Regions from separate parts of the Solibacillus sp. FSL H8-0538 genome, predicted to be linked through region 2. Evidence: riboswitches for the same ligand, from Rfam matches in the RefSeq annotation. Region 2 holds a riboswitch; each other region holds the start of a gene.
What was found. Region 2 has a riboswitch for thiamine pyrophosphate ahead of tnpA (IS200/IS605 family transposase). Riboswitches for the same ligand answer to the same signal wherever they lie in the genome.
Positions count from the first base shown of each region.

Region 1: it holds a riboswitch for thiamine pyrophosphate, as region 2 does, so the genes downstream of both, thiC (phosphomethylpyrimidine synthase ThiC) here and tnpA (IS200/IS605 family transposase) in region 2, are expected to answer to the same signal.
Region 3: it holds a riboswitch for thiamine pyrophosphate, as region 2 does, so the genes downstream of both, thiT (energy-coupled thiamine transporter ThiT) here and tnpA (IS200/IS605 family transposase) in region 2, are expected to answer to the same signal.

Region 1 is NZ_JBBOPI010000001.1:289,578-291,852, forward strand. It holds partial or broken gene MHH87_RS01325 (AEC family transporter) at 91-1,017, shown strand; TPP riboswitch at 1,077-1,191, shown strand; gene thiC (phosphomethylpyrimidine synthase ThiC) at 1,343-2,275, shown strand, end outside.
Region 2 is NZ_JBBOPI010000002.1:158,391-160,665, reverse strand. It holds gene MHH87_RS18670 (APC family permease) at 1-607, shown strand, start outside; TPP riboswitch at 760-857, shown strand; gene tnpA (IS200/IS605 family transposase) at 1,031-1,504, shown strand; gene MHH87_RS18660 (hypothetical protein) at 1,778-1,930, opposite strand; gene MHH87_RS18655 (S-layer homology domain-containing protein) at 1,936-2,275, opposite strand, start outside.
Region 3 is NZ_JBBOPI010000001.1:2,158,045-2,160,319, reverse strand. It holds gene MHH87_RS10195 (alpha/beta hydrolase) at 1-402, shown strand, start outside; TPP riboswitch at 751-849, shown strand; TPP riboswitch at 997-1,097, shown strand; gene thiT (energy-coupled thiamine transporter ThiT) at 1,247-1,828, shown strand; gene tenA (thiaminase II) at 1,843-2,275, shown strand, end outside.

The DNA of each region.
Region 1 (2,275 bases), on a different contig from region 2:
ATGCTCTGCCGAACCCTCCCACATTCATTAGGATTGACCAACCCACTGGACAGTTCTACTATAAAAGCAGAACGAAAGGGGGACAACCACATGATGTATCTCGGCATGATTTTCTTTCAAATTGTTGCCCCGATTTTAGTGTTGCTGCTGGGCGCTGTTTTGCAGAAGAAGTTTCGCTTTAATTTGAAGGCCTTGTCGTAGCTGATTACGTATTGCTTTATGCCAGCTGCTGTTTTTGTGAATTTATATGAAACGAGTGTGGAGCTGTCGGTGCTTGGGCAGGTGTCGGTGTTTATCACATTATTTATCGGCAGTCAGATGGTGCTTAGTCACTTTTTAGCAAAGGGGCTCGGTCTTGCCAAAACGGAATCGGCGGTGTTTAAAAATAGTGTAGTGCTCATTAACTCGGGCAACTACGGTATTCCGGTGGCGCAAATGATTTTCGTGACGCAGCCGATAGGGGTAGCAATTCAGTTGATCCTTGTGATTTTTCAAAATATGACGACGTATACATATGGGCTATATAATTTGATTTCCTCGACGAAATCAGGGCTTGCCATTGTGAAGGATTTCTTAAAAATGCCGATTATTCATGCACTAATTATTGGTGTCGGCATGAAATTCTTAGATATTGGCATTCCGCAGTTTATTCGTATTCCGATTGATCATGTGGCAGATGGCTTCATCGCTGTGGCACTGATTACACTTGGGGCACAGCTTTCTCAGCTAGAAATCAAGTCGATGTTCAATAAGACAGTCTTTGTGAGTTGCTTTACGCAACTCATTATTGGGCCAACTGTGGCGTTACTCATTATTTTCGTACTTGGCTTAGATGGTGTGGTGGCGCAATCGCTCTTTATCGCCAGTGCTTTTCCAACCATACTCAATAGCTCGAGTCTTGCGTTAGAATATGACGTGGAATCAGCAACCGCTGCGCAAACGGTGTTACTCTCAACTATTGTTAGCTGTATAACAGTGACGGTTGTCATTTATATAGCAGAAATACTTTTTGCGTAAAAATGAAAATGAATCTTCCATCTATTAGTAATATCTGCTAAACTAACATCAAACTAAATAGCCTTAACTAGGGGAGTCTGATGAGTCAGGCTGAGAGAGAAACGCATAGAGGTTTCTTGACCCTTTGGACCTGATCTGGCTCATACCAGCGTGGGAAAGTTAACGATTATCGCCATACGTGAAATGTGCGATAAATGAAACCCTTACAACACAGCCGGATCCAATATTTCTTGGATTCGGCTTTTCTTATTTAGCAATAGTATCTGTTGGGGTGAGCTGGATTCGGTCCTATTTCAAAAATCTTTTACTAGGGGAGAATTCGTTTATGACAACAGTTAGCGAAAAAAACATTTCCATCATGTCCAACTTTGAGGGAAGTAAAAAAGTGTACTTGGAAGGATCACGACCAGATATTTTAGTGCCGATGCGTGAAATTACACTCAGTCCAACAACAGGTAGCTTTGGTGAAGAGGACAATGCACCAGTGCGTGTTTATGATACGAGTGGTCCGTATACAGATCCTACCTATAATATTGACATTACAAAGGGTTTGCCTGCTTTACGCAGTGCGTGGATAATAGAACGTGGCGATGTCGAGGAATACGAGGGTCGTACGATTAAGCCAGAGGATAATGGCTACCGCAATGCTGATGATCCACGTATGAAAGAAAATGTTTTTCCTGAACTTTCCCGAAAGCCTCTACGTGCAAAAAAGGGCCGTAATGTGACACAGCTACACTACGCAAGAAAGGGCATTATTACACCCGAAATGGAGTTTGTAGCAATTCGTGAAAATATGGACCCTGAATTTGTCCGTGCTGAAATTGCCGCAGGTCGTGCGATTATGCCGTCGAATATTAACCATCCAGAGGCAGAACCAATGATTATTGGGCGTAACTTCCACGTGAAAATCAACGCGAATATTGGTAATTCAGCCGTATCCTCTTCCATTGCAGAGGAAGTGGAAAAAATGACATGGGCAACGCGCTGGGGTGCGGACAATATTATGGATTTATCTACGGGTAAGCATATTCATACAACGCGAGAATGGATCATTCGCAATGCGGCTGTGCCAGTAGGAACGGTACCAATTTATCAAGCGCTTGAAAAAGTGAATGGCATCGCGGAGGATTTAACGTGGGAGGTCTATCGTGATACGTTAATCGAGCAAGCAGAGCAAGGGGTCGATTACTTTACGATTCATGCAGGCGTATTGCTGCGTTATGTGCCACTGACAGCCAATCGTGTGACGGGCATC
Region 2 (2,275 bases):
AGTGGATACAATTTTACTACAAGCCTTTGGTCCTGTTGGTTCGAAAGCGGTATTAATTATTGTTTTAATTTCCTTCCTTTCTTGTGTAATGAGTTTACAAGCGGCAGCGAGCCGACTTGCTTATTCATATGGTCGTGATGACATGATTATCGGTAGTAAATATTTAAAGAAATTTTCAGCGATTCGTCGTGTGCCACCGTATGCATTAATTTTGGCAGCGTTCATTCCAGCAATTATTGTAATTGGATCAAAAGTATCTGAAGATGCCCTAACAAAAATCATAAGCTTTGCAGCATTCGGTATGTACCTTGGCTTCCAAATGGTAGTGCTTGCAGCGCTACGTGCACGATTAAAAGGCTGGAAACCAAGCGGGAAATATCAATTAGGTAAATGGGGACTTATTGTCAATATTGCGGCCCTTGTATACGGTGTCATTGCCATGATTAATATGTGCTGGCCAAGAACGCCAGGTGTACCTTGGTATGATAACTATATCGTTCTAGTTTCAGGTATAATTGTTGTGGGCATTGGATTAATTTATATGGCCGTTCATCGTAGCTATGATAGTAGTGATGCACCTTATGGTGATGCGATTTCGAAAAAATAAACGAAGTATGTGCAATGATAATTTATATAAATTTTTGTTGACGCCTAGTAGAGTAGGAAAATAAGAGATTTTTAGTTTATACCGGAAGCGAAATAACGTTCAATATTTCACCTAATTGAATGGGTGATTTCCGTTAAAATTAATGTAATGAAATGAATTTGCGGGGGGACACGTACGTGTTGAGAAGGTAAAACCTGACCCTTAGAACCTGACAGTTAACACTGGCGTAGGGAGCAATCATAGATGTAGTCTATACTTTTCCTGCGTCTCTACTTTATAGAGGCGCTTTTTTTTGTATAAGTTGAAAACCCCTTGCTATGCGAGGGGTTCCAAAAAGCTTTTAGCTATGGACAGAAAAAAAACTCCAGTCGTAGAATGTAGTTGGGTCTGATCAACCGACTACGTACGAAAGGAGTACTAATATTGGATAACAAAAGTTTAGCACATACAACATGGAATTGTAAGTATTACATTGTTTTCGCGCCAAAGTACAGAAGACAGATAATCTATGGTCATATAAAAGCAGATGTAGGGAGAATTCTACGTCAGTTATGTGAGCGAAAAGGTGTAGAAATTATTGAAGCCACAGCGTGTCCTGACCATATACATATGTTGGTTAGAATCCCGCCGAAATTGAGTGTTTCATCATTCGTAGGATATTTAAAAGGGAAGAGTAGTTTGATGATTTTTGATCGTCATGCGAATTTGAAATATAAATACGGGAACCGAAAATTTTGGTGTAGAGGATATTATGTGGACACAGTGGGACGCAATAAAAAAGTAATTCAAGAATATATCAAAAATCAGTTACAAGAAGATATCCTGGAAGATCAAATGACGATGAAAGAATTTACAGATCCATTCACAGGAGAAGAAATAAAGCGAAGTAAAAGATAAGAAAGGCCGCTTCAGCGGTACGTGAGGAAACGGAGTGCGGTTGGCAGACCTTTCAGTATGTCTTTAGACGTGGGCCAGTAACCCAGCGTTTCACGCGCAGAGCAAACCACCAGATATACTGGTGGTTTTGATTTGCAAGTACGTCTACCAAGTAAGGAGGACATACGTTGTTTTATGTACAATGCCCTAGCGGTTACACGCTTGTAAGCCCCTCTTTTGCATTCATTTATATGCCATTCTACGCTAAACTTTTCTATTCTTTTCTAGAGGATTCTATGCAAGTGAAGCTAATACTTCCGCCTGTCCCTCGTAGCCACGCGTATTTTGCTTGACCCATTTATCGCCGACACGCCATTTGGATTGATCACCCTTGCTAGACGTGCTAATAATGCGAATCGCATCGGCCGGTATATGAATTGTTTCCATGCTTCTCACATCCAATTTACTTGAGTTTCTTCTATAATTGATGCCATTTGGCCACGTTTAATCGGATCATTTGGCCCGTAGCGTCCATCACTGTAGCCGCCAATAATGCCTTTTTGTGCAAGTGTTGCAATCGCCTTATAATAGCCATTGTTTGTTGAGACATCTTTAAAGCCTGGATTTTTTACATTGGATGTATCAAGCTTGAGCATTTTTACAATAATTGCTGCGGCCTGTCCACGTGTAATCGTGTTTCCAGGCTTAAACGTCCCATCTGCATAGCCGCCAATAATATTACGCTCAGCTAAATCATAAACAGCCTCGGCAAAGTATTGTGTTGATACGTCT
Region 3 (2,275 bases), on a different contig from region 2:
GAAGATTTAATTTTGCGTACGAAAGAACTAAATACGTTCTTAGATGAAAAGGCTGTAGAATATGGTTTTGACCGAGGGAACGTTGTCGCAATCGGCTACTCAAACGGTGCGAATATTGCAGCAAGTCTGTTATTCCATTTTAATAATGCATTAAAAGGCGCAATCCTGCATCATCCAATGGTACCAAGACGCGGGATTGAATTACCTGATTTAAAAGGTACGCCTGTATTTATTGCTGCTGGTGTAAATGACCCGATTTGCCCGCAACAGGAATCAATAGATTTACAACAGTTATTAGAAGATGCAAATGCTTCTGTATCAGTGAAATGGGAAAACTTTGGCCACCAATTAACGATGAATGAAGTAGAAGCAGCAAAAGAATGGTACACTAATTTATTTTAAAAATAGAAGGTACAATACTGACATCTGTTCTCGCTATGATCATCATTTTTTTTCATGTTTCCAATCTTCAACAGTTGTAATCAATCGGAGTCTAGCTTTACGTGACTGAATTTTTAACACATGATTCGCATATTCGACCAAATCGCTATACGACTTATTCGCAAATAAGCGACATTAAGTAGTATCCTATCCATTTTGCACTTATTTTTGGATAAGTCGTATCTTCTTTTCGGTGATTTGACAAAATCGCTCGTCTTATTTTTAGAATTATTTTCGTCAAGTAGAAATTTGATGAAGCGCCAGTCTTAATTGCTAAAAAATTCAATCAGTGCTATAGTTACGATATTAAAATATTTGCGGGGGGACACTTCGGTGTTGAGAAGGCTAAAACCTGACCCTTAGAACCTGACAGTTAATACTGACGTAGGGAGCGAAGTACATACGCGTAATATACGCTTATTCTTTGTACATGAGGCTCTCCAACTTATTGGAGAGCCTTTTATGTTACTTAATTGTCTTGGCATTCGCACGTTCGACTTGAATTTGCTTTTAGTTCTTGTGTAACGAAGCGTGACTGCATTTTTCTATTGAATATTTTAATTGCGGGGGGACACTGTGGTGTTGAGAAGGTTAAAACCTGACCCTTAGAACCTGGAACAGTTAATACTGACGTAGGGAGCAATGATTTAAAACGCTTCTTTGTCATGTACAAAGAAGCGTTTTTATGTGGTTAAGAAAGTTCTACTTTCTTAACCACATAAAAAAAAGATATCAGCTCGCACAATTTTTTAGGAGATGTGTCTTACTAATTTGCACTTGCGTCTCCGAAAAGGAGGTGGAAATTTTGCGAAATAATAAACTACGTATGGTGACAGAAATTGCAATTTTTGCGAGTATTGGGCTTATTTTTGATCTATTAACATTTACGTTTATGCCGCAGGGCGGTGGGCTTAGCTTGATGATGTTACCGATTATTATCATGAGCTTGCGCTGGGGTGTAGGCGCTGGGATGACGACGGGATTTATTATTGGTGTACTCGGAATTGCGACGGGCGGTACGATTTATCACTGGGCACAGGCAGGTTTAGATTATTGCTTGGCTAGTGCGGTTGTTGGTGTAATCGGTGTTTTTCGTCAGCCAATTCTAAAAGCAAATCGTTTGGCGAAAAAGAAAGTTGTCACGTTTTATGTTGTCATTGGCGTACTTGTAAGTGGATTTTTAAAGTTTAGCGTACACGTTATATCAGGTGTTATTTTCTTTGCTGCCTATGCAGGAGATCAAAATGTTTGGCTGTATTCAATTATTTACAATGCCTCTCATTCGATTCCGTCACTTATTTTAACACTCATTTGTAGTGTGACCTTGCTTACGACGAAGGCACAGCTTATTCAAACACCGATGCACTATGTTGAGGTGAAATCATAAAGGGGGACAAATCAATGTCATTTTGTGAACAAGTAAGACAAGAAACAGATCTTTATTGGGAAGGGAGCTTCAACCATCCTTTTGTAAAAGGAATTGTTGACGGGACATTACCGTTAGAAAAATTTAAATTTTACATAATGCAAGATGCGTATTATTTAAAGCATTATACAAAGGTGTTAGCGATTGCAGCGACAAAAGCTGTGACAAATGAAGAAATCGAGTATTTCCTTGGACAAGCACGTGGTATTAATGAAGCAGAGCTTGAATTACACCGTACTGTTTTCCGTGAGCTTAATGTGACAGATGAGGAGCTTGATAATTTTGTACCAGCACCGGCTGCGTACAATTATGTGAGTCATATGTATAATGCAGCACAAAATGGGGACGTAGCGGAAGCGTTTGCGGCAATGTTCCCATGTCCGTGGCTGTATCAGGAAATTGGCGAGA